3 regions of the Sorangium sp. So ce406 genome follow, and region 1 is predicted to be linked to each of the others. Evidence: predicted binding sites of a transcription regulator. Region 1 holds the regulator's gene; each other region holds the start of a gene.

Evidence for each region. The regulator HrcA, encoded in region 1, represses chaperone genes, less so after heat shock. The targets are predictions, from matches to a motif close to GNTAGCACTCNCCNNNGGNGAGTGCTANC.
Region 2: a site for HrcA is predicted at 1,758-1,786, ahead of groES (co-chaperone GroES). Genes of this name have one in related genera too.
Region 3: a site for HrcA is predicted at 5,189-5,217, ahead of groES (co-chaperone GroES). Genes of this name have one in related genera too.

The regions. Positions count from the first base shown of each region.
Region 1 covers NZ_CP150340.1:11,579-21,242, forward strand. Annotated here, with positions in the region: gene WME96_RS00030 (HAD-IC family P-type ATPase) at 1-640, shown strand, start outside; gene WME96_RS00035 (Fur family transcriptional regulator) at 685-1,206, opposite strand; gene WME96_RS00040 (hypothetical protein) at 1,319-2,389, opposite strand; gene WME96_RS00045 (extensin family protein) at 2,460-3,251, opposite strand; gene hrcA (heat-inducible transcriptional repressor HrcA) at 3,567-4,610, shown strand; gene WME96_RS00055 (RluA family pseudouridine synthase) at 4,603-5,664, opposite strand; gene WME96_RS00060 (response regulator transcription factor) at 5,852-6,748, shown strand; gene WME96_RS00065 (ArnT family glycosyltransferase) at 6,860-9,664, shown strand, end outside.
Region 2 covers NZ_CP150340.1:3,740,117-3,749,780, forward strand. Annotated here, with positions in the region: gene WME96_RS13925 (hypothetical protein) at 1-25, opposite strand, end outside; gene WME96_RS13930 (NUDIX hydrolase) at 176-871, opposite strand; tRNA gene WME96_RS13935 (tRNA-Glu) at 1,188-1,262, opposite strand; tRNA gene WME96_RS13940 (tRNA-Gln) at 1,302-1,375, opposite strand; gene groES (co-chaperone GroES) at 1,906-2,211, shown strand; gene groL (chaperonin GroEL) at 2,277-3,965, shown strand; gene WME96_RS13955 (hypothetical protein) at 4,164-4,334, shown strand; gene WME96_RS13960 (MBL fold metallo-hydrolase) at 4,339-5,106, shown strand; gene WME96_RS13965 (PP2C family protein-serine/threonine phosphatase) at 5,247-6,065, opposite strand; gene WME96_RS13970 (FAD-dependent oxidoreductase) at 6,331-7,980, opposite strand; gene WME96_RS13975 (polyamine aminopropyltransferase) at 7,985-9,577, opposite strand; gene WME96_RS13980 (DUF4178 domain-containing protein) at 9,643-9,664, shown strand, end outside.
Region 3 covers NZ_CP150340.1:8,479,830-8,489,493, forward strand. Annotated here, with positions in the region: gene WME96_RS31535 (AAA family ATPase) at 1-254, opposite strand, end outside; gene WME96_RS31540 (hypothetical protein) at 327-2,264, opposite strand; gene WME96_RS31545 (response regulator transcription factor) at 2,604-3,458, opposite strand; gene WME96_RS31550 (hypothetical protein) at 3,602-4,267, opposite strand; gene WME96_RS31555 (hypothetical protein) at 4,267-4,872, opposite strand; gene groES (co-chaperone GroES) at 5,325-5,615, shown strand; gene groL (chaperonin GroEL) at 5,649-7,277, shown strand; gene WME96_RS31570 (GNAT family N-acetyltransferase) at 7,399-7,932, shown strand; gene WME96_RS31575 (TrmH family RNA methyltransferase) at 7,964-8,491, opposite strand; gene WME96_RS31580 (PDZ domain-containing protein) at 8,506-9,345, opposite strand; gene asnS (asparagine--tRNA ligase) at 9,410-9,664, shown strand, end outside.

The DNA of each region.
Region 1 (9,664 bases):
GCGGATCTCGATCGCCGCGGCCGAGAGCCGCGTCGCCGAGCTCGAGGCGCTGGGGCGCACGGTCGTGCTCGTCGCGGTGGGCGCTCGCCTCGTCGGCGTCATCGGCCTGCAGGACGGGCTCCGCCCCGGGGCGCGGGCCGCCATCCAGCACCTGCTCGACGCGCAGATCGAGCCCGTGCTGATGTCGGGCGACGCGCGCGAGACGTGCGAGGCGATCGGCCGCTCGCTCGACATCGACCACATCCGCCCCGAGATCCTCCCCGCGGATCGCGGCGCCGAGGTGCGCCGCCTGATCGACGCGGGCACGAGCGTCGCTGTGCTCGGCCACGCGGGCGTCGATGACGCCGCGCTCGGCGCCGCGGACGTCTCCGTGGCCCTCGGCGCCGCCGGCTCCGCGCCGGCCGACTTCTCCGTGGTCCTCGCCTCGGACGACGTCCGCGACGCCGCGCTGTCCCTGGCGCTCGCGCACCGCACGCGCCTGGAGGCGCGCGTCGGCCTCGCGCTGAGCGTCGCCCCGGCGCTCGTCGGCGCCGCGGTCATCTCCGCGTTCGTGCTCCCGCCGGCCTACGCGCCCATCGCCTCGCTGCTCGGCGGCGTCATGGCCGTCGTCCACGCCCGCGCGCTCGACGCGAAGAGCTGAGCGCCGCGCGCGGGCCCGCCTCCGGGGCCTCGCCGCGCGGCGGGCTACGAGACGTCCGGGTCCGCGTCGTCCTTGGCGTCGCCCTCGCGGCACTCCAGGCAGACGCCGTACATCTCGTGCTTGTGCCAGGTCACCTCGAAGCCGTACTTCGCGGCGATCTCGTCCTGGAGCGCCTCGATCCGCGGCTCCTCGAACTCGATGATCTTCCCGCAGCTCAGGCAGATCAGGTGGTCGTGGTGCGTGCTGGCGTCGTCGGCCAGCTCGTAGCGGCTGAGGCCGTCCCCGAAGCGGCGCTCGGAGGCCACGCCGCACTCCGCGAGCAGCTTGAGCGTCCGGTACACGGTCGCGTACCCGATGCCCCGGTCCCGCGCGCGCACCTCCGTGAGCAGATCCTCGATGGTCATGTGGGGGGCGCCCGAGAAGAACGTGTCGACGATCAACCGGCGCTGCGCCGTCGATCTCAGCCCCTTCTTGGCCATGTACGCCTGGAGGCGAGCGCGCAGCCGGTCGAGGGCAACTTTGTCGACGTGGGTCACGCTGTCCCCCTCTCTCGCGATGACGGCCATGGCGAGTTTATCCCGTTCGCGGCGAACCGCGTCAAGGCCGGCGGCCACGCTGCTCGGCGCGCCGCGCCTTCCCTGATCCCCTGACGGCGTTACCCTTTCGCCGGCTCCGGCGTCACTCGCCGACCTGCGCCATGTAGCTGACCTGCGCGGCCGACCCTCCGAGGGGGCTGAGCAGCGTGACGGGGGGCGCGACGAGCCCAGCCGCCGACGTGTTGTCGATGACGACGTAGTAGAGACCGGGGCGCAGCGCGTAGCGCCGCGTCTCGATGATCCCGGGCTGGAGAGGGCCACCCGCCTGCACCGGGCCGGGCGGGGGGCCGAGCGGCTTGCCGGTCTGGTAGGCCTCGCGCCATGCGTCGCCCGTCGGCTTGTCGACGATCATGATGTCCACGGGCGCGCCCTGCACGCTCACCTTCAGGTAGAGCGCCTGGTCCACGTCGGCGACCTCGAACGGCCCGAGGTAGTCGCGCTGGTGCGCGTGCACCTCGATGACCTCGTTCGCGAACGTGTACCGCTCGTCGTCCTCCACCTCGAACGGGTGGTGCGGCCGCTGCGGCGGCATCAGGATCCCGAGCGTGAAGTCCTTCCCGGTCTCCTCGTTGTAGACCACGGTGAACCCGCGGGTCATCTCGCCCGCCACGATCTGGTTGCCGAGCAGGTTGGCGAGCCCCCCGAACGGCGGGACGTTCGCCATCACGTCGATGACGGGGTTCTCGACGTAGCCGAGCTGGAAGCTCGGGCCCTGCACGATCCGGTTCAGCCGTCCCCACACGTAGATGTCGTCGCCCGCGATCTGGAAGTCGGGCCGGTACTCGACGGAGGTCGTGAGCGAGAAGCCCACCCGCTTCGCCGGCTGCATGTAGCCGTACCCCGTGCCGGCGATGTGCACGGTCACCGTCTGCGCTGCGTCGTTGACGTCGTACGAGCACTGCATCGGGAAGAACCGCCCGATGGACGACGACCTGTCCTGCAGGCGCAGCGCGACCCCGCTCTTCAGCATCTCGGGGCAGATCTTGCTGGCGCCGAAGTTCGAGAAGAGGAACCACCGCAGGCCTGGGCTCGCGTTCACGGGGCCGCTGAGGCACGGGCAGCCCACGAACGTGAACGACAGCACCATGGCGGCGAGCGCCAGGGCGGCGGACGCGGCAGAGGCGCGGGGGGGCGGGGGTCTTCGTGCGGTCACGCGGGCTAACATAGCGGGTCGACCTCGGAGCGAGAGCGGGTTTGCGCCCGGGGGGGCCGCCCCTCCCGGATCAGCGCACGAGCTGCCATTGGACGCCGGGGGTCACCTCGAGATGCAGGTGATTTTTGTGCGCCCGGTCGTAGTTGGGCGTGAGGATCGACGTGAAGACGTGCTGATCCGCGGCCTCGCACACGATGGAGCGCAGCTCGCGCGCCGCCGCGTCCGCTGGAAGGCCGCGCGTCCCCTTGCCGGCCGCGCCGCGGGTCGCCGGCTTCCCTGCGCCCTCGCCGCACACCGGCGCGCCGCGCCTGCCGACGAAGTCGCGCTCGACGTCGAGCCACTCCTCCGCGAACGCGTCGCCGACGCGCCGCTTGATGAACCGGTAGGCGTCGATGGCGAGCCCCCCGGGGTGCCTCGTCGCCAGCTTGCCCTCGGGCCACATCGCCGACGGAGGCCGCCACGCCGAGTACATCAGCACCTCGGTGACGTCGTGCACGCGCAGGATCCGGCTGAAGTCCGAGAGCGCGAGCGCGAGGCGGCAGTCGAAGACGTCGTTCGGGTTGTCCGCGCGCCGGTGGGCCGGCTCCGCCGTCCGGTACAGGACGCCGCCGACCCCCTGCATGAGACGCACCGGCGCGAGCACGCCCGGCGCGCGCCGCACCGGCTCGAACGCGATCTTCCGCCGCGCGAGCGCCTCCCGACACTGCTCCGCGCTCATCGCCGCGTAGCGCGCCGACGGGTGCCTGGCCCAGTCCTGATGGAACTTCACCTTCGGCTTGCCCTGCGCGGTCGGCAGCGTCGTGAGCGGGCCGAGCGCGAGGGCGAGCGCGCAGGCGATGGCGGCGTGGCGTGCGGACGGCATCGTTGCTGGCGTGGCCTCGCCGCGCGTCGCGCTCCTGGGGAGCCCAGGTTCACCAGGCGAACCTCGGGCGACCAGGAATCTCCGGAACCGCGGGAACCGCGGCCTCCGGCGCGGCGGCCGCGCCCATCCTACCGCGCTATTTGACCGGGCCGCGCGATCGCCTCAAAATAGACCCCATGCGCATCCGTGGGCCCAGCGCCCGCCCGCGCGTCTTGACGTATGGGAGCGAAGGCCCGGTCCGCATGGCTTCCCGGTCCGGGCAGTCCCTGGTCCAGGTAGCCGCCGCAGCGCGCGTACGCGCCGCACGCAGTTGACATGGGAGATCTCTCCAATCGCGCTCGAAAGATCCTCTTCGCCGCGGTCACCGAGTTCATCGCGACCGGTGACCCCGTGGGCAGCAGGACGCTTGCGCGGAAGTACGGGCTCGATCTCTCGGCCGCCTCGATCCGCAACGTGCTCGCGGATCTCGAGGAGGCCGGCTACCTCCACCAGCCGCACACCTCCGCGGGGCGCATCCCGACCGATCGCGCGCTCCGGTTGTTCATCGACGCGCTCGTCGAGCTCCGGTCGCTCTCCCCCGAGCAGCAGGTCGAGCTCACCGCCCGGTTCACCGAGATCTACACGGTGGCGAGCGACCCGCTCCGCGAGACGGGGCGCTACCTCTCGGAGCTGTCGGGCGCCGCGGCGGTCGTCGCGGCGCCGCGGGCGGAGATCCGCGCCCTCGCCCAGCTTCGCTTCATCCCGACGAAGCCCGGGCAGCTCCTCGCCGTGCTCGTCTTCGCCGACGGCTCGGTCGAGAACCGCTTCATCTCGGTCGGCGAGGCGATCAACGAGGGGGAGCTCACCCGGATCCACAACCTGCTCGCCGACGTCATCGAGGGGCGCACGCTGGGCGAGATCCGGGATCTCTTCGCCCGCCGCCTCGCGGATGAGCGCCTCCAGATCGACGCGCTGAGGCGCCGCGCCTTCGAGCTCGGCAGCAAGGCGACGGCCGACGTGACGCGGCGGAGCGAGGTCGTCATCGAGGGGCAGAACCGCCTCATCGACCTGCCGGAGTACGCCGACGTCGACCGCCTCAAGAAGCTGATGAAGGCGCTCGAGGAGCGCGAGGAGCTCGTCGATCTGCTCGACCGGACCCTCGCCGCGGGCGCGGGCGAGGTCACCGTCTTCGTCGGCAGCGAGGCGGGCGATCTTGGCGGAGGTCAGCTCAGCCTCGTCGCCGCGCCGTACATGGAGAACGGGCGTGTGGCCGGGACCGTGGGCGTGCTCGGCCCGACGCGGATGGACTACGCGAAGGTGATGCCGCTCGTCGACGCGACCGCCGCGGCGATGAGCGAGGCGCGCGGCAAGGTCAAGTAGCGCCCTTCTGCCGCGGCTGGCGGAGCCGCTCGAGCACCTCGTCGAAGTCGGCGGGCGGCGGCGCCTGGAACCGCATCGGCCGGTCGTCGGACGGGTGGCTGAAGCCGAGCTCGGCCGCGTGGAGCATCAACCGCGGGGCGGGGATCCTTGGCCCGCGGTGGTCGCGCACGTAGACCGTCTCGCCGACGAGCGGGTGCCCGGCCTCCGCGAGGTGGATGCGGATCTGGTGCGTGCGCCCCGTCTCGAGGCGGCAGGCGACCAGCGTCACGCCCGCGGCCCCGGCCTCGTCCAGCCCCCGGAGCGTCTCGATCGGCTCGACGTGCGTCACCGCGAGCTGCCCCTCGCGCCGGCCTTCCCTCGCGGAGCCGCGCAGCCCGTCGCCGCGGTCCTCGACGAGGTAGCTGCGGTGGGTGCCGCGCGGGACCGCGCCGTGCGCGAGCGCGAGGTACTGCCGGTGCATCGAGCGGACGCGGAGCTGCTGCGCGAGGTGCTTCTTCGCGGCGAGCGTCCGCGCGAAGACGAGCAGCCCGCTCGTCCCCTTGTCGAGGCGCTGCACCACGCCGAGCGGCGCCCGCCCGCGCAGGCGGTCGCGGCGGGCCAGCACCTCCCGCACCAGCGCGTCGAGCGTCGCGGCCTGCTCCGCGGGGTCCTCGTCGCCGTACGGGATGGTGCTCACACCGGCGGGTTTGTTCACGACGACGACGCTCGCGTCCGCGTAGACCACGAGCTCGACCTCGAGCTTGCGCCGGCGCACGGTCTCGGGCCGCGGCGCGCTCAGGCGGACCTCGATCCGCTCGCCGCTGAGCACGCGGCGCCGGGCGCTCGTCGCCACGACGTTCCCGACGAGCACCTTGCCGGTCTCGATCAGCCGGCGCGCGTCGGACCACGAGACCGAGGCGAGCGCCCGGATCGCGCCGTCGAGCGGCCGTCGGTCCAGCGCTGCCGGAACCGTCCAGCGGCCGTCCTGCGGGGGTCGGACCGGCCCGGTCGGGTCGGCGGCGGTCGGTTCGGCGTGATCCTGGGGCGGGGGAGGGGCGGGTCGGGGCGGGCGCATGAGAGGCTCGTGAGGGGGCGCCTCGGCCCCGCCACCAGCGTGGGGCCGGGCTCTACCGGCGTGAAAAAACGCTCATCCGCGGGGCCGCGGGGCGAAATACACCGCGAATGTTGACACATCGCGCGACCGGAGCCGAAGATATCCAGAGCCGTCATCGCTTTCTCGCCATCTGAGAGGAGACCCGTTCGTGGCCAGCACCCTTCTCGCCGTAGACGACAGCGTGACCATGCGCAAAGTGCTCGAAATCACCTTTGCGGGTCAGGATTTCCGCGTCGTGACGGCGAGCAGCGCCGACGCTGCGCTGCAGAAGCTCAAGAGCGATAAACCCGACCTGGTGATCGCCGACGTCACGCTCGAGCCGAAGAACGGCTACGAGCTGTGCAAGGCGATCAAGCAGGCATCCCCGGCGACGCCCGTCCTGATCCTGTCGTCCAAGCAGAACCCGTTCGACCCTGCGAAGGGCTCGAGCGCGCAAGCCGACGACCACATGGACAAGCCGTTCGACACGCAGCAGATGATCGACAAGGTCAAGAAGCTGCTGGCGTCGCGCGGCGAGGCGAAGCCGGCCGCGGCTGCTGCTGCCGCGGCTCCCGCTGCCGCGGCGGCGTCCGCGCCCGCGCGCTCTCCCGCTGCCGCCGCGCAGCCTGCGGCCGCCGCGCAGCCCGCGGCCGCTGCAGCGCAGCCCGCCGGCGCCGCCGCGAGCCCGCTCCAGCGCGCGAAGACGCTCATCTACACGCCGAACGCGCCGGCCACCACCAGCGCCGCGCCGGCGCAGGCCTCGGTCAAGGCGGCGGCGCCGGGCGGCGCGCCGTCGGGCCTGCCGCAGACGACGATGGCCTTCTCGCCGACGCCGGTCTCCGGCGTGCCGAAGACGGCGTCCGGGCCCGCAGCGGTCGCGGCCTCCGCCTCCGCGCAGGTCAACGGCCAGATGGCGGGCAAGCTCGAGGGGCTCGGCCTCTCCGCCGATCAGGTGGAGGCCGTGATGGCGCTGTCCCGCGACGTCGTGGAGCGCGTCGTCTGGGAGGTCGTGCCGGTCCTCGCCGAGACGATCATCAAGGAAGAGATCGCGCGCCTGACGAAGTAGCCGCGCGCTGCTCGCGGCGGTCCGTCGCGCGCGAGCACGCGGCCGCTGCTTTGCCCGGGGACGTGGAGTTGCTACGCCAGGCCCGCGCCTCGTTCCGCGTCCGGCGCAGCCATGAACGACACGCACGACAAGAGCAGCGGCGCGATCGCGGACGCCCGCGACGACATGACCGCGGGCGACCAGGCGGCCGCAGGTGACGCGGAGAGCTCCGGCGCCGCCGAGCCGCGCGTCGCCTCTCCGCTGCGCGCTCCTTCTCCGGAGGGCGAGGCGGCAGAGGACGACGGCGGAGCCGGTACGGACGACGTCGATCCTGACGCCGACGAGGAGCGCCTCGTTTTCCAGGGCAACCCGCTCCGCTTTCGCGGGGCGGCCGTGCTCGCCGCGGGCTCGCTCCTCGCGTTCGTCGTGATGGCGCTCGCGCCCCAGTTTCGCTGGGGGGTCCCGCTCGGCGCGCTCGGGGTCGGCGTCGCGACGCTCGGCCTGCTCGACCTGCTCGGCACGTTCGACGACCCGCCCGAGCGCGTCGCCGCGCGCGTCGGGATCCGCGATCTCCTCGGACCGCTCGCGCTGCTCGGGGGCGGGCTCGCCGCGTCCTTCGCGCTGATCACGCTCACCGTGGCGGGCTACTTCTCGCCGCTCTCCCTCTCGCGGGACGGCGCGCCCGCGCTGATCTCGCTGGCGGTACCCGCGATCGCGATCCCTGCCGCGTTCCTCACGGCGGTGGTGGGCGCCTTCCGGATCGGCGAGCGCCTCGGCCCCGGTCGCCTCGACGAGACGGGCGCGCCGCGCCCGCTGCTCCGGCGGCATGGCTTCTGGCTCGTCGCCCTCGTCACGCTGCTCTACCTGCCCATGCTCGGGAGCCACTCGCTCACCGATCCGTGGGAGACGCACTACGGCGAGGTCGCGCGCGAGATCCTGGCGCGGAACGACTGGATCTCCCTCTGGTGGGCGCAGGACGGCTGGTTCTGGTCGAAGCCGGTGCTCGACTTCTGGATGCAGGCGCTCGCCATGGCGGCCCTCGGCGTCCGCTACCGATCGGGGGAGATGCTCTCGGCCGTCGCCGAAGGGCGCACGCCGTGGCCCGAGTGGGCGGTGAGGCTGCCCATCTTCGCGCTGACGCTCGTCGCCGTTTACCTCCTCTACAAGGCCATCGCGACGATCTTCAGCCGACGCGCGGGGCTGCTCGCGGGGGTCGTCCTCGCGACGATGCCGCAGTGGTTCCTGGTCTCGCACCAGACGATGACGGACATGCCCTTCGTCGCGACGATGGCCGCGGCGATGGCCCTGCTCCTGCTCGGCATCCACACCGACGAGGCGCGCGAGGCGCGCGTCTACGAGGTCGACCTCGGCGTGCTCAAGGTGGGCGTCTCCGGCTACCACCTCGTGCTCGGCGCGATCATCGCCTGCGCGCTGCCGCAGATCCTCTACCTGCTCTCGCGGCACGTCGAGATCCAGCCGGCGCCGTTCGGCGTGCGCCTCCACGGCGACGTCTTCAGCTCGGGCTCCCCTGGCAACTGCGGGCTCCCCGGCAACGAGGCCTGCCGGTCGGTGCTGCCCGTGCTCCCCGGCCTGCAGCCCGCGCTCCAGGCGCTCATCTGGGCGCAGACGCTCGGCATCGTCCTGTACGCGAGCTGGGGCGAGCGGCGCGTCCAGCGGCTCCTCTTCCTGTCGGCGTGGTTCTTCGCCGCCCTGTCCACGATGGCCAAGGGGCCGGCGGGCTTCGGCCTCCCGGTGCTCTGCGCGCTCGGCTACGTCGTCGTCTCGCGGCGGTACCGCGACCTGCTCAAGATGGAGATCCCCATCGGGCTGCTCGTGCTCGCGTGCGTCGCCTTGCCCTGGTTCGTCGCGATGTACGCGCGGCACGGGCAGCCGTTCACCGACAGGCTGCTGTTCCACGACATGTTCAAGCGCGCGTTCACGCACGTCCACGACACCAACGAGGGCGACGACGTGAGCTTCCGCTACTACGTGTGGCAGCTCGGCTACGCGATGTTCCCGTGGACGGGGCTCGTGCCCGCGTCGCTCGTGTGGTGGCTCAGGCGGCGCGAAGGGGCAGCGGCCGGGGAGGGGGGATCTTCAGGTGAGCCCGCCTCGGCCGACGTCCGCCAGAGCGACGCCTCGGTGTTCCTGGCGATGTGGTTCATCTTCGGCTTCGCGCTCTTCTCGCTGATGCTGACGAAGTTCCACCACTACATCCTGCCGGCCGTCCCGCCGGCGGCGATGCTCACGGGGATCCTGCTCGACGACATGCTGCGCCTCCAGGGCGGCGCGCGCGGGCTCGCGCGTGGCTGGAGCGACGCTTCGTCGGCGCCGCCGTCGGCGCGCTCCAGCGCCGTGGTCGTCTACGAGCGCGCGATGCTCGGCGCGGTCGCCGTCGGCGCTGCGATCCTGGTCTTCTTCGTCGGGCGCGACCTCGCGATGGCCCGCGAGGGGCAGCCGAGCCAGGCCAGGTTGCTGCACCTGTTCACGTACAACTACAAGCGTCCCTGGCCGCAGTCGCTCGACTTCTCCGCGACCCTGTGGGCGTTCACCATCGCCGCGGCGGTCCTGTGCTTGCTGCTGATGGTCGCGCGCTTTCGCCGCCACGTCCTCTATGCGCTGCTCTCGCTCGCCGTCGCGTTCACGGCGTGGGGGCTCGACGTCTACTTCGTGCGCACGTCGCCGCACTGGGGACAGCGCGAGACCTTGCTCGCCTACATGCGCGCGAGCCAGGAGATCCCTGGGCCGCTCGTCGCCTACCAGTTGAACTGGAAGGGCGAGAACTTCTATGCGGGCAACAAGCTGCCGGCATTCGTGTCGAGCGGGAAGAAGTTCCAGGACTACATCAATGAACAGAAGAAGAAGGGTGTGAGGACCTTCTACTTCGTCACCGAGCACGGGCGCACCAGCTCGCTCTCGAACGAGCTCGGTAACCCT
Region 2 (9,664 bases), 3.7 Mb from region 1:
CGCTCGGCGTCATCTGCTGCTTCATCGGGGTGCCTCCGGCCGCGACTCTGCCCCGACCGCCGCCGATGCCCAAGAAATCGGCGGCCGATCGCGGAGCGACGCCCTGGCTCCGCATGTCGGAGTTTCCGTCGCAGGTGGCCGATCGGCGCAGGTCGCGGGTGGCCGATCGGCGCAGCTAGCCGATCGACCACAGCGCCGGCGTCTCGCCCGCGACGCGGCGGCGGATGGAGTCGAGCGCGCGCTCGTAGTAGCCGTCGCGCGCCGCCACGAACTCGTCGAGCCGCACGTCGCGCGGCGCGATCTTCACCGCGCCCGCGGCGTCCGGCGCGTCCCGCAGCAGGCCGGTCACACGCTGCGCCTCGCCCCGGACCAGGCGCACCGCCGCGCCGAGCGGGAGCGACAGCAGCGCGGTGACCTCCTCCGGATGCGGACGGAACGCCGCGAGCGTGCGGCGGGTCGTCGCGACGAGCACGTCCTGCAGCTCGCGGTCGACGATGCCCGGCGCGTGATCATCCACGCTGCGGCGCGTGCCGATCCGGATCACGTCGCCCGGCGCGAGCGGCAGGCCGATCTCTTCCTCCGCCTCGCGCAGCGCCTCCGCGAGGTCCTCGCCGGCGCGGTAGTGCCCGGACACGGCGACCTCGAAGGCGCCGGGCCACGTGTCCTTCTCCGGGCTGCGCTGCTGGAACAGCACCCAGGGCTCCGCGTCGCCCCGGGAGGCGCCGGGCTCCCGCTCGAGGAGCACCCAGACGTGGACGCTCCGGTGCCAGTCGCCGTCGCGGTGGACGAGCCTGCGCGCCTTGCGCACGCCGAGCGGCCTGCCGCTGCGATCGAAGACATCGAAGGGCTCGTCCCCGTCCTGCGCCGCCATGCGTCGAGGGTACCGCACCGCGAGCGGCGCGCCGTCCCTTGCTACTCCAACGAAGTCGGTGGTTCCGGCTGCCTCGTGTGTTCCTCGACGAAGCCGTACTTCATCAGGAAGAGGCGCGACGCGCAGCGCCGCCCTGCCCGCCCCGGGCGCTCATCGCGCCGCAAGCGTCAGTCTCCCGAACGGATCAGGCAGCGTCGCTACCGGCGCGAAGGGGCGACACGGTGAGCTGCTGCGCCGAGAGTGCCAGACCCGGGGCGTCGTTCGGAACGTTCGAACGACGACAGCGCGAGGGCTGGCGGGGAAAGAGAAGTCAGAGTGGCGATCCCAGCGGGAATCGAACCCGCGTTACCGGCGTGAGAGGCCGATGTCCTAACCGCTAGACGATGGGACCTTGTTCTGTCGAGATGGCCTACAGCAGAGCTGATCGGCCTGGCTGGGGGACAAGGATTCGAACCTTGATAGCAAGAGCCAGAATCTTGCGTCCTGCCGTTAGACGATCCCCCAAGGGGTGAGCGCTCTGCATCAGCGCCACGGGCCGCGGAATCTACTCGGGCTGCCCGGTATGTCAAGCGATGAAAATCGAGCCCGGCGAAGAAAGCTCCTCGGCGCCGAAAATCCGCCGCATTTCGCGCCCTTCTGGCCGAGCGTCACCCCCCCGGGTCCACCCTGGGCGCGCGCCGGCCCCCTCGGCGCCGCGTCCGTCCACCCCGACGGTGCCCCCCCTTGGCCCCCTCCGGCTTCATCATCACGTTGCGCCTTGGCTTCGGCTTCCCAGTTCCTCCAGAAATTGCCGTTTCGTTTTCCAGGCGCAGCGTCGACCGAAAAGTCGCGACTGTCTGCCGAGCGCCCTTGACGCGCCGGGAGCCTGATTTACTTTCGGCGCGGTTTTAGCCACCGGCCTAGGAGAGTGCCAAGCAACTGTGATCCCGGGCACTTAGCTCTCGTCGTGTGGGCGGAAGGCCCCGGCGGTGGGGGCGAGCGGGACCTACGGCGAGGCCGATGGTCAGTCAACCAGCCGAGGACGAGGAGCCACCATGAGAATCAGGCCGCTGCAGGATCGGATTGTCGTCAAGCGTGTCGAGAGCGAGACGAAGACCAAGGGGGGCATCATCATCCCCGACGCCGCGAAGGAGAAGCCGATCGAGGGGCGCGTCGTCGCCGTGGGCAACGGCAAGGTCCTGAAGGACGGCAAGGTCCGCCCGCTCGAGGTGAAGGTCGGCGACAAGGTGCTGTTCGGCAAGTACAGCGGCACCGAGGTGAAGCTCGACGGCGAGGAGCACGTGCTCCTCCGCGAGGATGACGTGCTCGCGGTCACCGAGTCCGCCTCCGCCGCGACGTGATCCGGATCAGGCAACCGAACCCAAGCGTTGCAGATGCGGCCGCGCGGCCGCGAGGGGATTGAGAGATGGCTGCGAAGCAGATCGTTTATAGCCGCGGCGCCCGCGCCGCGATCCTGAAGGGCGTGAACACGCTCGCCGATGCGGTCAAGGTGACCCTCGGGCCCAAGGGACGGAACGTCGTCATCGAGAAGAGCTGGGGCGCGCCGGTCGTCACGAAGGACGGCGTCACGGTGGCGAAGGAGGTCGAGCTCGCCGGCAAGCTCGAGAACATGGGCGCGCAGATGGTGCGCGAGGTCGCCTCGAAGACGAGCGACAAGGCGGGCGACGGCACGACGACGGCGACGGTGCTGGCGCAGGCGCTCTTCGGCGAGGGCCTCAAGCTCGTCGAGGCCGGCCACAACCCGATGGACCTGAAGCGCGGCATCGACGCGGCGGTCGCGAAGGTCATCGAGGCCGTGCAGCAGGCCGCCAAGCCCACCAAGGACAAGGACCAGATCGCCCAGGTCGCCACGGTCAGCGCCAACGGCGACAAGGAGATCGGTCAGATCCTCGCCGACGCCATGGAGAAGGTCGGCAAGGAGGGCGTGATCACGGTCGAGGAGAACAAGCGCATGACGACGGAGCTCGAGACCGTCGACGGCATGCAGTTCGACCGCGGCTACCTCTCGCCCTACTTCGTGACCGACGCCGAGAAGATGACGGCGGTCCTCACGAACCCGCTCATCCTCGTCCACGAGAAGAAGATCTCGGCGATGGCCGACCTCCTGCCGCTGCTCGAGCAGGTCGTGAAGCAGGGGCGCGAGCTGCTCATCCTCTCCGAGGACATCGAGGGTGAGGCGCTCGCCACGCTCGTCGTGAACAAGCTGCGCGGCACCATCAAGGTCGCCGCCGTGAAGGCGCCCGGCTTCGGCGATCGCCGCAAGGAGATGCTGAAGGACATCGCCATCCTCACCGGCGCGACCCCGTTCATGGAGGACCTCGGGCAGAAGCTCGAGAGCGCCACCGTGCGCGACCTCGGGACCGCCAAGCGGGTCGAGATCGACAAGGACAACACCGTCATCGTCGACGGCCAGGGCGACAAGACCGCCATCAAGGGCCGCATCGAGGCGATCCGCAAGCAGATCGCGGACACGACCAGCGACTACGATCGCGAGAAGCTCCAGGAGCGGCTCGCGAAGCTCGCCGGCGGCGTCGCGGTGGTGAAGGTCGGCGCGGCGACCGAGACGGAGATGAAGGAGAAGAAGGCGCGCGTCGAGGACGCGCTGCACGCGACCCGCGCCGCCGTCGAAGAGGGCATCGTGGTCGGCGGCGGCGTGGCCCTGCTCCGGGCGGCCGCGACGCTCGACGGGCTCAAGTTCAACGACGGGCGCGACGCCGGCGTGCGGCTCGTCCGCCGCGCCCTCGAGGCGCCGGTCCGCCAGATCGCCCAGAACGCGGGTGTCGACGGGACGGTGGTCGCGGAGAAGATCCGGTCGGGCGCGCCCACGTTCGGCTACAACGCCGCGACGGACGCGTACGAGGACCTGCTCGCGGGCGGGGTCATCGACCCGGCCAAGGTCGTGCGCCACGCGCTCACCAACGCGGCCAGCGTCTCCTCGCTGATGCTCACGACCGAGGCCCTCATCGCCGAGAAGCCCAAGAAGGAGAAGGCCGCGGCCGGCGGGGCCCCCGGCGGCATGGGCGGCATGGGGGGTATGGGCGGCATGGGCGGCATGGGCGGCATGGGCGGCATGGGCGACTTCGACATGGGTTGATCGCCTGTCCGCGCCGCGCTCGGTCCCGGCGCCGGCCTCCACGCCGGCGCTGTTCGCCGAGCGCGCCGCTCCCGATGCAGCGGGCCGAGGGGTCCTCCAAAGCATGCTGGCTTGGAGGGCCCCTCGCGCTTTGTGAGGCCGAGCGCTCTTGCCTGGGTTTTTGACCCGCGGTCGCGCAGGGCGCTAGACTCTCGGGCAATGTCGGAATCGTCGTTCGCCCGCCGTGGCCGCGCGTACGTGCCGGGCGACGTGCCCTTTCACGGGGGCGATTCCCACGCCGGGGCGGCGATCATGGTGACCGACATGCGGCGATCGAGCGATTTCATCGAGCTCCCGAGGACGCCGCAGAAGCTCGGCGGAGAGAGCTGAGCCGGTGGAGCTGCGCGTCATCGGCTGCCACGGCGGCGAGACCCCCAGGCATCGCACGTGCGCGTTCGTCGTGGACGACGTCCTTGCGATCGACGCGGGCTCGCTGACGAGCGGGCTCGAGATCAAGGAGCAGGCGCGGATCGAGGCGTGCCTCGTGAGCCACGCGCACCTCGATCACATCCGCGACCTGGCCACCATCGCGGACAACCGCTGCCAGCTCGGGTGCCCGCCGCTCGTGATCGCGGGCACGCGCGAGACGCTGCGGACGCTGAAGAAGCACTTCTTCAACAACGTGCTGTGGCCCGATTTCGCGGTGATCCCGACGCCCGCGCAGCCGACCATCCAGTACCTCGAGCTCAAGCCGGAGCGCCCCACGATGGTGGCCGGGCGGCTCGTGCGCGCGGTCCAGGTGACGCACACGATCGACGCCTCGGCGTTCGTGATCGAGGGGAGCGGCGGCGCCATCGCGTACAGCGGCGACACCGGGCCGACCGACCGGCTGTGGGAGGTGCTGAACCAGCAGCAGGACCTCCGCGCGCTGCTCATGGAGGTCAGCTTCCCCGACCGGGAGCAGCGGCTCGCCACGGTGAGCGGCCACCACACGCCGCAGACGCTCGCCGTCGAGCTCCAGAAGTACCGCGCGCCGAAGGACCTGCCGACGATGCTCTACCACATCAAGCCGGTCTTCCAGGCCGAGGTGGAGCGGGAGTGCGCCGCGCTGAAGGGGCTGAACCTGGAGGTCCTCCAGCTCATGGACCACTTCGTCCTGTAACCAGCTAACCAACGGGCCGGCTGGCGGCCGGGCTGCCCGGCCCGAGGAGACCCTGCTCGTCGCGCGGCAGGGGGACCCCGCCGCGCTCGCCCGAGCCCCCGCTCCTCCGGCGCTGCCGGAGGGGGCGCGGCGACGCGCCGCTAGCGGCTCTCCTGGGTGGGATCGTCGTTGAAGGTGCGCTTGCCGTCGGGGACTTCCTCGACGCGGGCGAGGACGACCGTGATGTTGTCGGTGCCGCCGAAGTAGTTCGCCCGGTCGATGAGCGCCTTGCACGCCGCGTCCAGCGAGCCGCTGGACATCACGAGCTCGAGGATCTGATCGTCGCTCACGAGCCCGGAGAGGCCGTCCGAGCAGAGGAGGTACACGTCGCCGTGGCGCGTCTCGTCCGTCACGAGATCGACGAGGACGTCCTCGCGGATGCCGAGCGCGCGCGTGATGACGTTGGCCGGGAGCTGCCGGACCTCCTCCTCGGTCATCCACGGCGCCATGTGCGCGGCGTCGCTGACGAGCGAGTGGTCGCGCGTGAGCTGCGTGATCTGGCTGTCGCGCAGGCGATAGCAGCGGCTGTCGCCCACGTGGCCGACCGTCACGTGCTCGGCGTCCTTGGAGAACATCGCCGCCACGATCGTCGTGCCCATGCCGAAGTCGGCGAGCGTCTTCAGCGAGCGATCGAAGATGCGCCGATTCGCCAGCCTGAGGCCGGTGACGACGTAGTTCTCTTCCTCCGTGAGGTTCGGATCGGCAGGGAACGGCCACGTCGCGTCCCTCCCGACCGTCACGGACAGGAAGTCCGAGAGGGTGCTCACGGCGAGCTGGCTCGCGACGTCGCCCGAGCGGTGTCCGCCCATGCCATCCGCCACGGCCACGACACGGTACTCCTCGCTGACGAGGAGGTTGTCCTCATTGTGGTCCCGGAGGAGCCCGGTATCCGTCATCCCGGCAAACCGGGTCCGCAACATGGGCAGAGAGTAGACGCGGAGCAGGGGGGCAGCGCAAGTTCAAGGCGAGGGCAAAGCTGAAATCCTGGGCCGGATCTCCCACAGGGGCGGCTCCGTGCCCGTAAGAAGCGGCCAGCCGCGGGGGCGGTGGACCCTTCCGGAGGCGCCCGCTCGCCGCGCGCACTTTGCTCTTGAAAGATGAGGGGGGACGTGGATTTCCCCGCCGCGCGCCCGACCGAGCGCGCGCGGCGCGCTTCCGGCGCGCGACGACGGCGCGGGCGCCCGCTCAGAGCCAGCTCTCGCCGATCGCGATCCCGAGCGCGGCGGCGATCGTCTCGGCGGCGCGCACGCCGCACGCCTGCGCCTCCTCGAAGAGCGCCATCCCGGCCTGATCGACGTGCGCCCAGGCGACGCGCTCCGAGAGCGCGCAGGGCGGATCGAACGGCCGCGCGCCGAGGAAGCCCGGGCGCGGGCGCGGCATCGCGTGGCCCCAGATCATGACGTCCATGCGCGCGACGTCGTCGCGCAGGTGCGGGTGCGCCGGCGCGAGATCGCGCAGCACGCCGTCCGCGATCGACGCCCACGGCGCGCCGAGCAGCGCCGCGCGCGCGGCGGCGACGTCGGGCCCGCCGTAGGCGCGGTAGTAGGTCAGCACGGTGCGCTGCATCGGCGTCGCGAGGCGCGACCGCTGCGTCGTCGCCGCCGCGAGATCGGTGAGCTGGTGGCGCGCGTCGACGTAGCCGAGCCCGTCTGCGCCGTAGAGGACGGAATCCCACGCGTGGTTCGGGTCGAGGGGCCGCTCGACGTGCAGGTTCGCCACGAGCCACGCCGACGTGGTCCGCTCGGGCAGCTCGCCCGCCGCGCTCCCCGCGAAGATCCGGCGCGCGACGAACGCCGGCGCCGCGAGGATCGCGGCGCGCGCCTCGACCCGGCGCGCCTCGCCGCGCTGCACGTCGATGTAGCCGACCTCGACGCCGCCCTCCGGCAGCGGGCGCACCGACGTGACGAGCGCGCCGAGCGACACGCGCGGCGCGGCGCGCTCGAGCAGCGCCTTCACGAGCCGGCCGTTGCCCTCGGGCCAGATCAGGTAGTGGCTGCCCGCGAGCTCCGGCGTGCGCACCTTGCGCCCCGCGAAGTAGTGCAGCCCGGCCCAGGCCGAGATCTCCTCCGGCTCGCCGCCGAAGTCGTCGAGCATCGCGTAGCGCACGTACCAGCGCAGGAAGGGCGTGCGGTACCCCTCGCGATCGAGCCACGCCGCCATGCTGATCCGGTCGAGCTCGAGGAGCTCGGGATCGCGCGACGAGCGCGCGAGCGGGATCTGGAACGCCGCGCGCCCGTCCCTGCCGGTGAGCTCCGTGAGGTCCTCCTCGAGCGCGTGGAACCGCTCGAGCTCCTCCAGCGCGTCGTCCGGCAGCGCGTCGACAGGCGCGAGGCCGGCGTGCCACGCGCCCTCGTAGAACAGCCGCTCGCCCGGCGCGTGGCAGAGCCTGCGCGGATCGAACACGGGGCGCCCCGCCGCGTCCCACCCGGTGACGACGCCCATCTGATCGAGCAGCCGCAGCGTCGCGCGCGCCTCCACGTTCGGCGCGGCGAGGTAGTGCGCGCCCCACGGGTACGGCACCACGCCGTCCTCGCCCCACGCGCTCGTGCCGCCGGGCCGCGGCTCGAGCTCGAGCACCCGCAGATCGAGCCCGGCGTCGGCGAGGCGCCACGCGGCCGACAGCCCGCTCACCCCGCCGCCGACGATGACGACGTCCGCGCGCTCCGGCGGGCCGGACGCCGTCATCGTCGACGCGCGCGGCGCGCCGCCGCGGAGCAGGTGACCCGCGCCGTGGGACGCGCCGACGATCTCGCCGGCGAGCGGCGGCCGCCCCGGCGAGGCCGCGTGCACGAGCCAGCCCGCGGCGACGGAGCTCAGGAAGCCGCGGCGGTTCACCGGATCACCGCGACCACTCGGCCCACTCGCGCGTGTACACGGAGACGAGCTTCTGGTCGTTCAGCCGGTTCACCGGCGCCTCGACGCGGCCGAGATCGCGCGGGAACCGGAAGAGCTCCGGCAGGCCGCTCGAGTCGAGGTAGCGGAGCTTCGACGGATCGACGCGGAGGGCGCCGGGCGCGGCGAGCCCCTCGCCGCCGGCCAGGATGAACCCCCACTCGCCGAAGCTCGGCACGTAGACGTGCAGCGGCGCGGTCTTCCAGCCGGCGGCCTCGAGCGTCGTCACGACGCACCAGAACGACTCGCGCGCGTAGTGCGGCGACGTCGCCTGGACCACGGCGAGGCCGCGCACGGAGATCCGCTGCCGGAGCAGGTGGTAGAAGGCGTCCGTGTACAGCTTGCCGACCGCGTAGTTGCCCGGATCGGGGAAGTCGACGATCGCGAGATCGAACGACTCGGTCGACTCCTCGAGGTACTTGAACGCGTCCTGGTTGCGGATGACGACGCGCGGATCGCGGAGCGCGCCGCCGTTCAGGTCCGCGGCGAGCGGCAGGTCGCGGAAGGCGCCCGTGACCGCGGCGTCGAGGTCGACGAGCAGGATCTGCTCGATGGACGGGTACCGGAGCAGCTCGCGCGCGGCGAGCCCGTCCCCGCCGCCGAGGACCAGCGCGCGCCGCGGATCGCGCCCCAGCGCGGCGACGGCCGGGTGCACGAGCACCTCGTGGTACCGGTGCTCGTCGTCCGACGAGAACTGGAGGTTGCCGTTCAGGAACAGGCGCGTGGTGCGCGGGCCCCTCGTGACGACGATGCGCTGGTACGGCGACTGCGCCGCGTAGACGATGGGCGCCCCGAAGTAGAGCGCCTCCGAGCGCTCGACGAAGCGCGAGACGAGCGCGAACGCGACCCCGAGCCCCGCGATGACGACGAGGCAGAGCGCCCGCAGCTTGACGATGACGGCGCGCTCGAGCGGGAAGAGGAACGTGCTCGTGAGCGCGACCGCCGCGTTGAGCAGCCCGAAGAAGAGGCTCGTCTGGTGGATCCCGAGGCGCGGCAGGAAGATCGCGGGGAAGAGCAGGCTCGCGGCGAGGGCGCCGATGTAGTCGAGCGTGAGCACCCGCGCGACGAGGCGCTTGAGATCCAGGGAGAAGTTGAGCAGCCGGATGAGCAGCGGGATCTCGAGCCCCACGAGCACGCCGATGAGCAGCACCAGCGAGTAGAGCAGCGCGCGGAACGCCCCGAGCGCGGTGTAGACCCGGAAGAGCATCGGCGCGGAGAGCCCGCCGACGAGCGCGAGGCCGAGCTCGATCTCGACGAAGCGCTCGAGGAGGCGGGTCTCGATGTACTGCGAGAGGTACGAGCCGATCCCCATCGCGAACAGGTAGAGGCCGATGACGAAGCTGAACTGCGTCACCGAGTCGCCGAGGACGTAGCTCGCGAGCGTGCCGGTGATGAGCTCGTAGATGAGCCCCGACGTGGCGATGACGAACACGCTCGCGAGCAGCGCCGGGTGCACGAGCCGGGGCAGCGGCTGCGCCGTCAGGGCGTCTCCAGCAGGGGCCAGCGCGGCGCCCGTCGAGCTCTCCTCGGTGACCGGCATCGGCGCGGTCCTAGCACCGCTCGTGCTGGATCACAGCTGGCCTCCGCTTCTAGTATGGTGCTCGCGTGAGCACGCCCTTCGACCGAG
Region 3 (9,664 bases), 4.2 Mb from region 1:
ATGTCGGGCGTGAACTGGATGCGCGAGAACTGGAGGTCGAGCGCCTCGGCCATGGTCCGAACGAGCATCGTCTTGCCGAGCCCCGGCACCCCCTCGAGCAGCGCGTGCGAGCCCGCGAGCATGCACGTGAGCACGCCGTCGACCACCTCGCGGTTGCCGACGATGACCTTCCCCACCTCCTCGCGGAGCCCTCCGATGCTCGCGCGGAACTCGTCCACCTCGGCGCGCGCTGCTTCCTTCGTCTTGTCGGCCATAGCTTCCTGCTTCGAGCCCGCTGTCGCGGAGCGTCCGTGGAGGCGCGGTCGCGTTCGAGCCGCCGGCTCGACTCACTCGCGCGGCCTGATCAGCTGGAAATACCGGTTCACGTAGAACCGGTATCCATCGGGGATCTGGTCCTTGTTGATCTGCTGCTCTGCGACGGTGTGATAGTCGGTGAAGACCTTCTTGTAGCCGGTCCCCTTGAAGCCCCGCTCGGCGGCGCTGAGGATGACCTCGCTGTTCGAGGGCCCCTCCTGCGTATCGAGCCCCTGCGCCTGGACGTCCTGCGTCCCCATCTTCGGGTCCGTGCGCTTGCCCGCGACCTCGCCGCCGCGGCCGGAGCCAGCGCCGTCGCCGCCCGGCTGGTTGCCGCCGTTGCTGTTGCCCTGGCCGCTCCCCTGCCCGTCCTGCCCCTGGCCTTGCCCGCCCGGCATCAGGATCTTCTTGCCGCCGGGCCCGATCACCAGCTCTTGCCCCTGGCCCTGCCCGCCCTTGCCCTGGCCTTGCTGGCCGTCCTGCCCTTGCTGCTCGCCCTGGCCCTCCTGGCCCTGGCCCTGCTGACCCTGCCCCTGCTGCTCTTCGCCGCCGCCCTGGTTGCCGCGGGCGCGCTTGCCGAAGCGGAGCATCCTGGCCATCCGCTGCTTGCCGCCCTGCCCCTGCTGGCGAACGAGCTCCCGGAGCTCCTCGAGCCTCTGGCGCAGCTCTTCCTTCTCCTGCTCGGACATCTCCTCTTGCTGCATCCGGTTGATGTCCTCGGCGGCCTGCTCGAGATCGTCCGCCGACATCCCGAGATCCCGCATCAGGTCCTCGGCGGCCTTCGCGAGCTCCCGGTCGAGCCGGTCGAGCTGGCGTCCGGTCCGCTCCTTCTGCTCGGCGTCGCGGTCGAGCCGCTCCAGCTCGCGCTCCTTCTTCTTGAGCAGCCGCTCCTCCTCGGACTTCTTCTGGTCGCTCGTGGAGGCCTTCTGCTTCTGCTTGAGCAGCTGCTCGCGCACCTCGGCCCGCTTCTCGTTGATCGCGGCGAGGGCCTCCTTGCGGCGTGAGGCCGCCTCGGCGAGCGCCTTACGCAGCCGCTCGATCTCGGCCTTGTCGAACTTCTGCTTCTTGTCGCGGAGCTTCTCGGCGAGCTCCTTCAGGTCCTTCTTCGCCTTCTCGAGGTCCTTCTTCTCGAGAGACTCGCCGACGCCCTTCGCCAGATCGCTCTTCTTGAGGTCGAGCCCGGTCTCCTTCAGCGCTTCCTCGAGCGCCTTCAGATCGGCCTCGGCCCCCTTGAGGAGCTCGCGCTCGAGCGCCTCCATGCGGCGGAACGCCTCGGTCCGATCGAGGCGCTTGTTGGCGATGTCCTCGATGAGCTGGTTGAACCGCTCGACCGCCGACTTCATCTCCGGGCTCTGGTCCGGCCGGTCGAGCGCCTTCGCCGCGTCCTTGAAGAGCTCGATGTCGTCGGGCGACATGGCGAGCGCGTCGATGGTCTGCGCGACGGGCGCCGTCTTGCGCGGGGTCCGCACCTCGAGCAGCGCCACCGCGAGCACGCCGAGGCCGACCGCGGCCGACGCCAGGAGCTCGCGCGGGACGGCCAGCGGCGCAGCGCCGGCGGGGCGCAGCCCTGCGGCGTGCTCGCAGGCATCGTCGATCGCCGCCTCCATGAGCGGGGTCCGCTGCGCCGCGGGCACCGCGTCGAAGGCGAGGGCGTTCGTGAGCCGGTCGTGGAGGCCGTGGTGCCGATCGAGCGCCATCGTCCCCGCGCGCGGAGGCAGCCGGCGCAGCATGGCCACGACGAGGGTGGCCAGCACGAGCAGCCCGGCGCCGAGGAGGAGCTGCCGCGCGCGCTGCTCGCCCAGGTGCGCTGGAAGCGCCTTGTGGACCGCGAGCGTGCCGGCGGCGATCGCCAGCGCGACGGTCAGCGCGCTCGGCGCGGCGCGGAGCGCGCGTCCGAACCGGAGCCTCAGCTCGACAGCGAACGCGGCGCTGCGGATGCGGTCCAGGTGCTTCGTGCGAGAGTCGCTCACGGTGCTCAGCGCTCCGGACGCCCCCCGCGGGGGCCCTCGAAGTGGAAACGTCGCAGCATTGTACCCGCTGACGGGTCACGCGCCCGAAAGTTCCTGGAGACGCAGCGCGCGGCGCGCGAGGGCATGACGCGCGGCAAACCCTGACAATTCCCCGCGCAGGGCAGCTTCGACGTCAGCGGACAGACGGCATCGATGCGCGATGTCGACCGACGCGTGATGGCCCTCGCCCCGAGGTCTGTGTCCGGGCGGCGTCCCTCGACTCGGCCTGGCGGCCGAGCACGTGCATGGCGTGGGAACAACGTGACCGGGCGCCGCGCGCAGCGCGGGCCCGGGGCACGATCACTTCGCCGTCTTCTTCTTGGGTGCCGCCTTGCTGGCAGCCGGCTTTCTCGCCGCGCCCGGCTTTGCAGACGACTTCTGCGAGGCGGCTGACTTCTTCGCCGCAGCCGGCTTCGTCGCCGCAGCCTTCTTGGGCGCTGCCGTCTTCTTCGCCGCAGCCGTCTTCTTCGCCGAAGCCTTCTTGGGCGCCGCCGTCTTCTTCGCCGCAGCCGGCTTCTTCGCCGCGGCCTTCTTCGGCGCCGCCTTCTTCGCGGCCGGCTTCTTCGCCGCCACCGTCTTCTTCGCCGCGCCCTTCTTGAGCGCCGCCTTCTTCGGGGCCGCCTTGTTGGTCGCGGCGCCGTTCGCCCCCGACGTTTGCTGCGCGCGCGGCGCCGGCTCTGAAACGGGCTCCTCGTGCTCCTCGCCTTCGCCGCTCGCCTGGGCCTTGCTGCCGTTCGACCCGGGCACCGCCTTCGCGTAACGCGCGAGCGTCTCGCGCACGCGCGCGTCGAGGTCCGCGAAGTCGAACGGCTTGTTCAGCCAGGCGTCCGCCGCGAAGAGCGGCGAGGTCATCTCGTTCAGGTTCTCGCCGATCCCGGTGAGCATGATGACGCCGGTGTTCGCGAAGGGCCGACCGTCGGACGTGTCGCCCTTCAGCCGCTTGCAGATCTCCCAGCCGCTCATGCCGGGCATCATCACGTCCAGGATCACCAGATCCGGCGTGTGCTCGCGCGCGAGCTCCCAGGCGGCGTCGCCCTCGGAGGCCTCGATCACGGCGAAGCCGAGGTTCCTCAGGTGACGCGCAACAAGGCTCAACATCGCCGGTTCGTCTTCAGCCACCAGCACGCGGGGCGGCTTCATGCTCGCGGAAGGCATCGTAGATGCGGATGAGAGTACGTGCGCGCGAACCGGTCAAGAGAGAACAATCCTCGCGCCGCGCGTCGAGCCCGCGCGGCCGCGGCGCGAGCTCGGCGCCGTCCCGCGCCCCCCGGCGGCGACGCCGAGCGCCACCGACGCGGTCACGCGGCGCGCGCGAGGGCGATCTTCTCCGTCTGCCCCGCCGCGTAGAAGCGCCGCAGCGCCGCGAGCAGCTCGGCGTGCCGACCGCGGCGGGCAAACTCGGCCTCGAGCCGGCCAGCGAACCGCGCCGCCAGGTCGTTCGCGATCCGGTAGCGGTCACCCGTCTCCGTGCCCGGGGGATCCATGAAGGTCACCCGCTCGAAGAGGTGAGCGCGGATCCGCGCGGCGCGCTCGGGCTCGAAGCGCCGCGGCCCGGGCGGAGCGCCCTCGCCGCGGCGCCCGAGCGGCGGGCCCGGGAGCTCGACCTCCTCGGCCAGACCGCCGTGGACGAGCAGCACGTACTTGTCGACCTCGGCCTGGAGCTCGAGCTCGAGCTGGGTCGCCGGGAGCTCCCGGCGCGCCCGCTCGGCCACATAGAGGAAGTGGCTCACCCCCTCGACGATCTGGCAGATCTCGTCGAACGTCCCCGCGCCCCCCCGCGAGATCGCGCGGCGGGGCAGGTGCAGCGCCACCTCGATGTCCCCGTCCGCGTGCCGGATCAGCAGCGCCTCGCGGGCGCCGCCGTCCGTCGGCCGGATGAAGTCGTCGACGGCGGGCGCGTCATCGAGCGCGTAGGTGCGCGCGAGGTGCTGCTGGATCCGGGCGGTGAAGGTCGCGCCCGGCATCAGTTGAGCCCGCCAGTCCCGCGGCTCGGCACGAGCCCGCGCGCCCCGAGCTCCTCGGCGAGGCGGCTGGAGCCGGTGCGGACCCAGCGCTCGTACAGCCGGAGCACCGAGCGCTCGTCCCGGGCGCCGGACGCGAGCGTCCCGTCGGCCACGTCGTTCAGGACGGCCGCGAAGCGCTCGAACTTCTCCGCCATCTCCGAAAGAACATCGGGGCCCTGGCCGACGCGCGCGTTGAGGCGCAGCATAGCGGCGGCATGGTGGTAGGCGGTCGAGCCGACCCCGACCACGTAGCCGCGGTCGACGCCCTTGAGCTCGATATGGCCGCCGAAGAAGCCGACCGCGTAGAGCACGCCGTCTCCCAGGTTGCGCAGCCGCCGGAAACGCTCGGCCCCGGAGGCCTCCAGGGCGTCGCGCAGCAGAAAGGTCAGGGGCTGGTTGAAGGCAGACTCGGCGTGCTCGTCCGGGTGAGCGAAGGCACAGAGCAGACCGACGAGGTAGCTCGATGCCGCCTCGGTCGCGGCGACGTTCCGAACTCGGAGCGCCTCGTCCACAACCTCCTGGAAATAGCGGGTCATGCTCGGGGACACAGAGATCGCTTGGCTCACGGGGGCACCTCACTTGCGCGGGTGCCCTGGATACCGACGTAACCCGGGCCACCGCGCGCTCAGGTCAACCAGACACGTCCTGTCGGCCTCCATCGGGCCGGAGACCGTGAGGGCGTCGCGCCGCTGTGCTGCCGCATTTCCGCCCTCATACGGTCACTTTAGCCGACGGACCGCGCCGGGCCCAGCATCACGCCCCGCACTTCTCTTGCGATCTCCAGGACTTACAGCCACCCCAGCGCCTGGCTGCTAACGCGCGAAGCACCGGGCGGAGGCGCGCTTGACACCCTCCAGGGGGTGGCTATCTTCCGCGCCGCCCGCTAGCACTCGTCGGAAGCGAGTGCTAGCAAAGTGCCCAGGCTGCAAACGTATGGGACCTCGCGGCCGCTCGTTCAGGTCGCCGGGGTCCTGCCGTCTCGTGGGACGCGGCGCTCGTCCCCGGAGGATTCGCAAACATGAAGATTCGACCGCTCCAGGACCGCGTGATCGTTCAGCGCGTGAAGGAAGAAGAGAAGACCAAGGGGGGTCTCTACATCCCTGACACGGCCAAGGAGAAGCCGATCGAGGGCACGGTCATCGCCGTCGGCAACGGCAAGGTCGGCGAGGACGGTACCGTGCGGAAGCTCGACGTCAAGGAGGGCGATCGCGTCCTCTTCGGCAAGTACTCGGGCACCGAGGTCAAGATCGACGGCGAGGAGCACCTCATCCTCCGCGAGGACGACATCCTCGGCGTGATCGAGAAGTGACGCGGGCGACAGCAGGAATTTAGGAGAGACACCATGGCAGCCAAGGAAATCATCTACAACGAGTCCGCCCGCAGCAGCATCCTCGCGGGCGTCAACGCCCTCGCCGACGCGGTCAAGGTCACGCTCGGCCCGAAGGGGCGCAACGTCGTCATCGAGAAGAGCTTCGGCTCGCCGACGGTCACCAAGGACGGCGTGACCGTCGCCAAGGAGATCGAGCTCGAGAACCGCTTCGAGAACATGGGCGCCCAGATGGTCCGCGAGGTCGCCTCGAAGACGAGCGACATCGCCGGCGACGGGACGACCACCGCGACCGTGCTCGCGCAGGCGATCTACCGCGAGGGCTCCAAGCTCGTCGCGGCGGGCCACAACCCGATGGAGATCAAGCGCGGCATCGACAAGGCGGTCGAGGCGATCGTCGAGCACCTCCGCGGCTCCGCCAAGCAGACCAAGGACGCGCGGGAGATCGCGCAGGTCGGCACGATCAGCGCGAACGGCGACGAGACGATCGGCAAGCTCCTCGCCGACGCGATGGAGAAGGTCGGCAAGGAGGGCGTGATCACGGTCGAGGAGGCGAAGAGCGCCGACACGACGCTCGACGTGGTCGAGGGCATGCAGTTCGACCGCGGCTACCTCTCGCCGTACTTCGTGACCGATCCCGAGGCGATGAAGGCGAACCTCGAGGACGCGTACATCCTCATCTCGGAGAAGAAGATCTCCAACATGAAGGACCTGCTCCCGGTGCTCGAGGCGATTGCCAAGAGCCAGAAGCAGCTCCTCATCATCGCCGAGGACGTCGAGGGCGAGGCGCTCGCGACCCTCGTCGTGAACAAGCTCCGCGGCACGCTGCACTGCGCGGCCGTGAAGGCGCCGGGCTTCGGTGACCGCCGCAAGGAGATGCTGAAGGACATCGCGACCCTGACGGACGGCCAGGTGATCGCGGAGGAGCTCGGCCTCAAGCTCGAGAACGTCACGATCAGCGATCTCGGCCGCGCCAAGACGGTCATCATCGACAAGGACAACACCACGATCGTCGGCGGCCAGGGCAAGAAGGACAAGATCAAGGCCCGGCAGCAGGAGATCCGCGCGCAGATCGAGAACACGACGAGCGACTACGACCGCGAGAAGCTCCAGGAGCGGCTCGCGAAGCTCGTGGGCGGCGTCGCGGTGGTCAAGGTCGGCGCCGCGACCGAGACCGAGATGAAGGAGAAGAAGGCCCGCGTCGAGGACGCGCTCCACGCGACCCGCGCGGCCGTCGAGGAGGGCATCGTCCCGGGCGGCGGCGTGGCGCTCATCCGCGCGCAGAGCTCGCTCGAGAAGCTCCAGGTGAACGACGAGCAGCGGTTTGGCGTGAACATCATCCGCCGCGCCATCGAGGAGCCCCTCCGCCAGATCTCGGCCAACGCCGGGGAAGAGGGCTCGATCGTCGTGCAGAAGGTGCGCGAAGGCAAGGAGTCGTTCGGCTACAACGCGGCGTCGGGCGAGTACGGCAACCTGCTCGAGATGGGCGTCATCGATCCGGCCAAGGTCGTCCGGTCGGCGCTCCAGAACGCGGCCAGCGTCGCCAGCCTGATGCTCACCACCGAGGCGCTCATCGCCGAGCGGCCGAAGGAGGAGAAGGCGGCGGCCGGCGGCGCCCACGCGGGCCACGGCCACGACTTCTGATCGCGGCTCAGGCAGATAAGCCTGGCCGGCGAGGGCCGGCTTCCCCCCGGGGAAGTCGGCCCTTCGCCATTTCGACTTCCGGCAGGCCGCGACGCGTGATCTGATCCGCCGCAGGTCCGCGATGAGCACCCTGACTACCGAGCGCCTCGATCTCACCCCGGTCTCGCTGCCCCTGCTCGAGGCGGTCATCCGCGGAGATCGCCTGGAAGCCGAGGCCCTGTCCGGCGCGCGCTTCCCCGACGCGTGGCCTGGACGCGCGCTCGTCGAGCGCGCCTTCAGCTCGCCGCTCGACCGGCTGCGCGACGACCCCGAGGCCTTCCTGTGGGGAACGCGGCTGATGGTGACGCGCGGCCAGGTGGAGCGCGTCGTCGTCGGCAGCGTGGTGCTGAACGGCCGGCCCGACGCCACGGGCACCGTGGAGATCGGCTACGGCGTCGAGGGCAGGTCCCAGGGGCAGGGCTACGCGACCGAGGGGTCGCGCGCCGTCCTGCACTGGGCGCTGCAGCAGGCCGCCGTCAGGCGCGTGATCGCCACCACGCCGGCATGGCACCGCGCGTCGCTCCGGGTGATCGAGAAGCTCGGGATGCGCGCAGCCGGCACGCTCGATCACGATCTCCTCGGCGAGCTGCTCGTCTTCGAGCGCTTCCGCGAGTAGGGGCGCCGCGTCCGCCGGCAGGCGGCGCGCGTCACCCGCCCGCGCGGATCACGCCGCCGCGCGGGTCGCGCCGCCGCGCCCACTCGCACATCGTCATGCCCGCCGCGATCGCCACCGGGTACGAGTGGTTGATCCCGTACATGGGGATCGCGATCACGTCCTCGCAGGCGTCGAGCAGCACCTGCGGCAGCCCGTCGTCCTCGCTGCCGAAGAGGAAGACGAGCCCGTGCGGCAGCGGCGCCTCCCAGAGGGTCCGCCGCGCGTGGTCGCGCTCGACGCCGATGAGCGGTCGGCCGCGCGCCGCCTCCAGGAAGGCTGCCTCGTCGGGGCACTCGATGAGGGTCTCGTACTTCTGCATGCCCATCGAGGCGCGCTCATAATAGGGCTCGGTCCCGATCAGGAAGATCTCCCGCACCAGAAACGAGTGGGCGACCCGGATGATGGCGCCGATGTTGAACGGGTTCTTCGCGCGGCACACCGCGACCGAGAAGTCGTTCCGCAAGGGCGCGAGCTCTTCGCGGATCTCCCGGGTCGTGAGCCCGAACGGCGGGATCTTCACGGCGCGCCGGCTCCTCACTCGACCGCGCCGAAGCGCTCGAACAGCGGGTAGATGGGCCCGGCGTGGACCCGGAGCCGCTCGGTCGCGCCCGTGGCGTGCTTGACCAGGAGCACGAGCCCGGTGCGCGGCACGGCGTCGAGCGCGCCCCGGATCTGGGCGACGGTCAGGCTCCGCACGGGCCGCCCCGCGATCTCGAGCACCTCGTCGCCCTTGCGGAGCCCGGCGCGCTCGGCGGGCCCCCCCTCGACGGTCCGCGAGATGAACGCGGAGCCCGAGTAGAGCTGGTACCAGAGGCCGAGGCCGATCCTGGCGTGGGCCGGCTGGAAGGCCAGCGTGAGCGAGCCGCCCCCCTCGAGATCGACCTGGATCTCGCTGGCGGCGCGCTGCGCGTCGGTGGGGCGGCCGATGTCGCGCACGCCGATCGGTTTGTCGACGAGCGGATCCGACTCCCAGACCTCGACGCGGAGCCAGTCCTCGGGTGCGATGCGGAAGTTTCCGCTGGGACCATCAGGCCAGGTCGGCTCCACGGTGTCCGACTGCACGGCGGTCCGGAAGAGCTCCGCGCCGTTGACCAGGATGCGGGCGTAGGGGTCCGGGAGGCTGCCGTCACCGGGGGGATCCCAGGCTCGACCGTCCCGAGTGCGCTCCGGGACGCGCGCCCCGACGATCCGGAGCCACCGGACGTCCTCGGGCGGCGGAGGATGGAGCTCCTGCCCCGGAGGCGGCGCGTGGAGCCGTGATTCGAGCTCCGGGTACAGGGCCGAGCAGCCGCCTGCGCCGAGCAGCACGCCCGCCGCGGCGAGCAGCTTGAGGAACACAGGCAGGCAGAGCGCGCGACGCTTTCGACGGGGCAAGATGGCGCCATTTTTGGCCGGACCCGGCGTCAGCCGCAACTAAACCGTGCTATTTCCGGCGCCCATGCAGGACCTGCCCGTCATCGCTACCAGCGACCTCAGCGCGCACGTCGGCCGCACTGTCGCGCTCCGCGGATGGCTCTACAACAAGCGCTCGAGCGGGAAGCTCCACTTCCTCGAGTTGCGCGACGGCTCCGGCACCGTCCAGTGCGTGATGGCAAAGAGCGACGTCGGAGACGAGGTCTTCGCCGCCGCCGACAAGGTCACGCAGGAGAGCGTGATCGAGGTCACCGGCGAGGTGAAGGCGCACCCGAAGCGG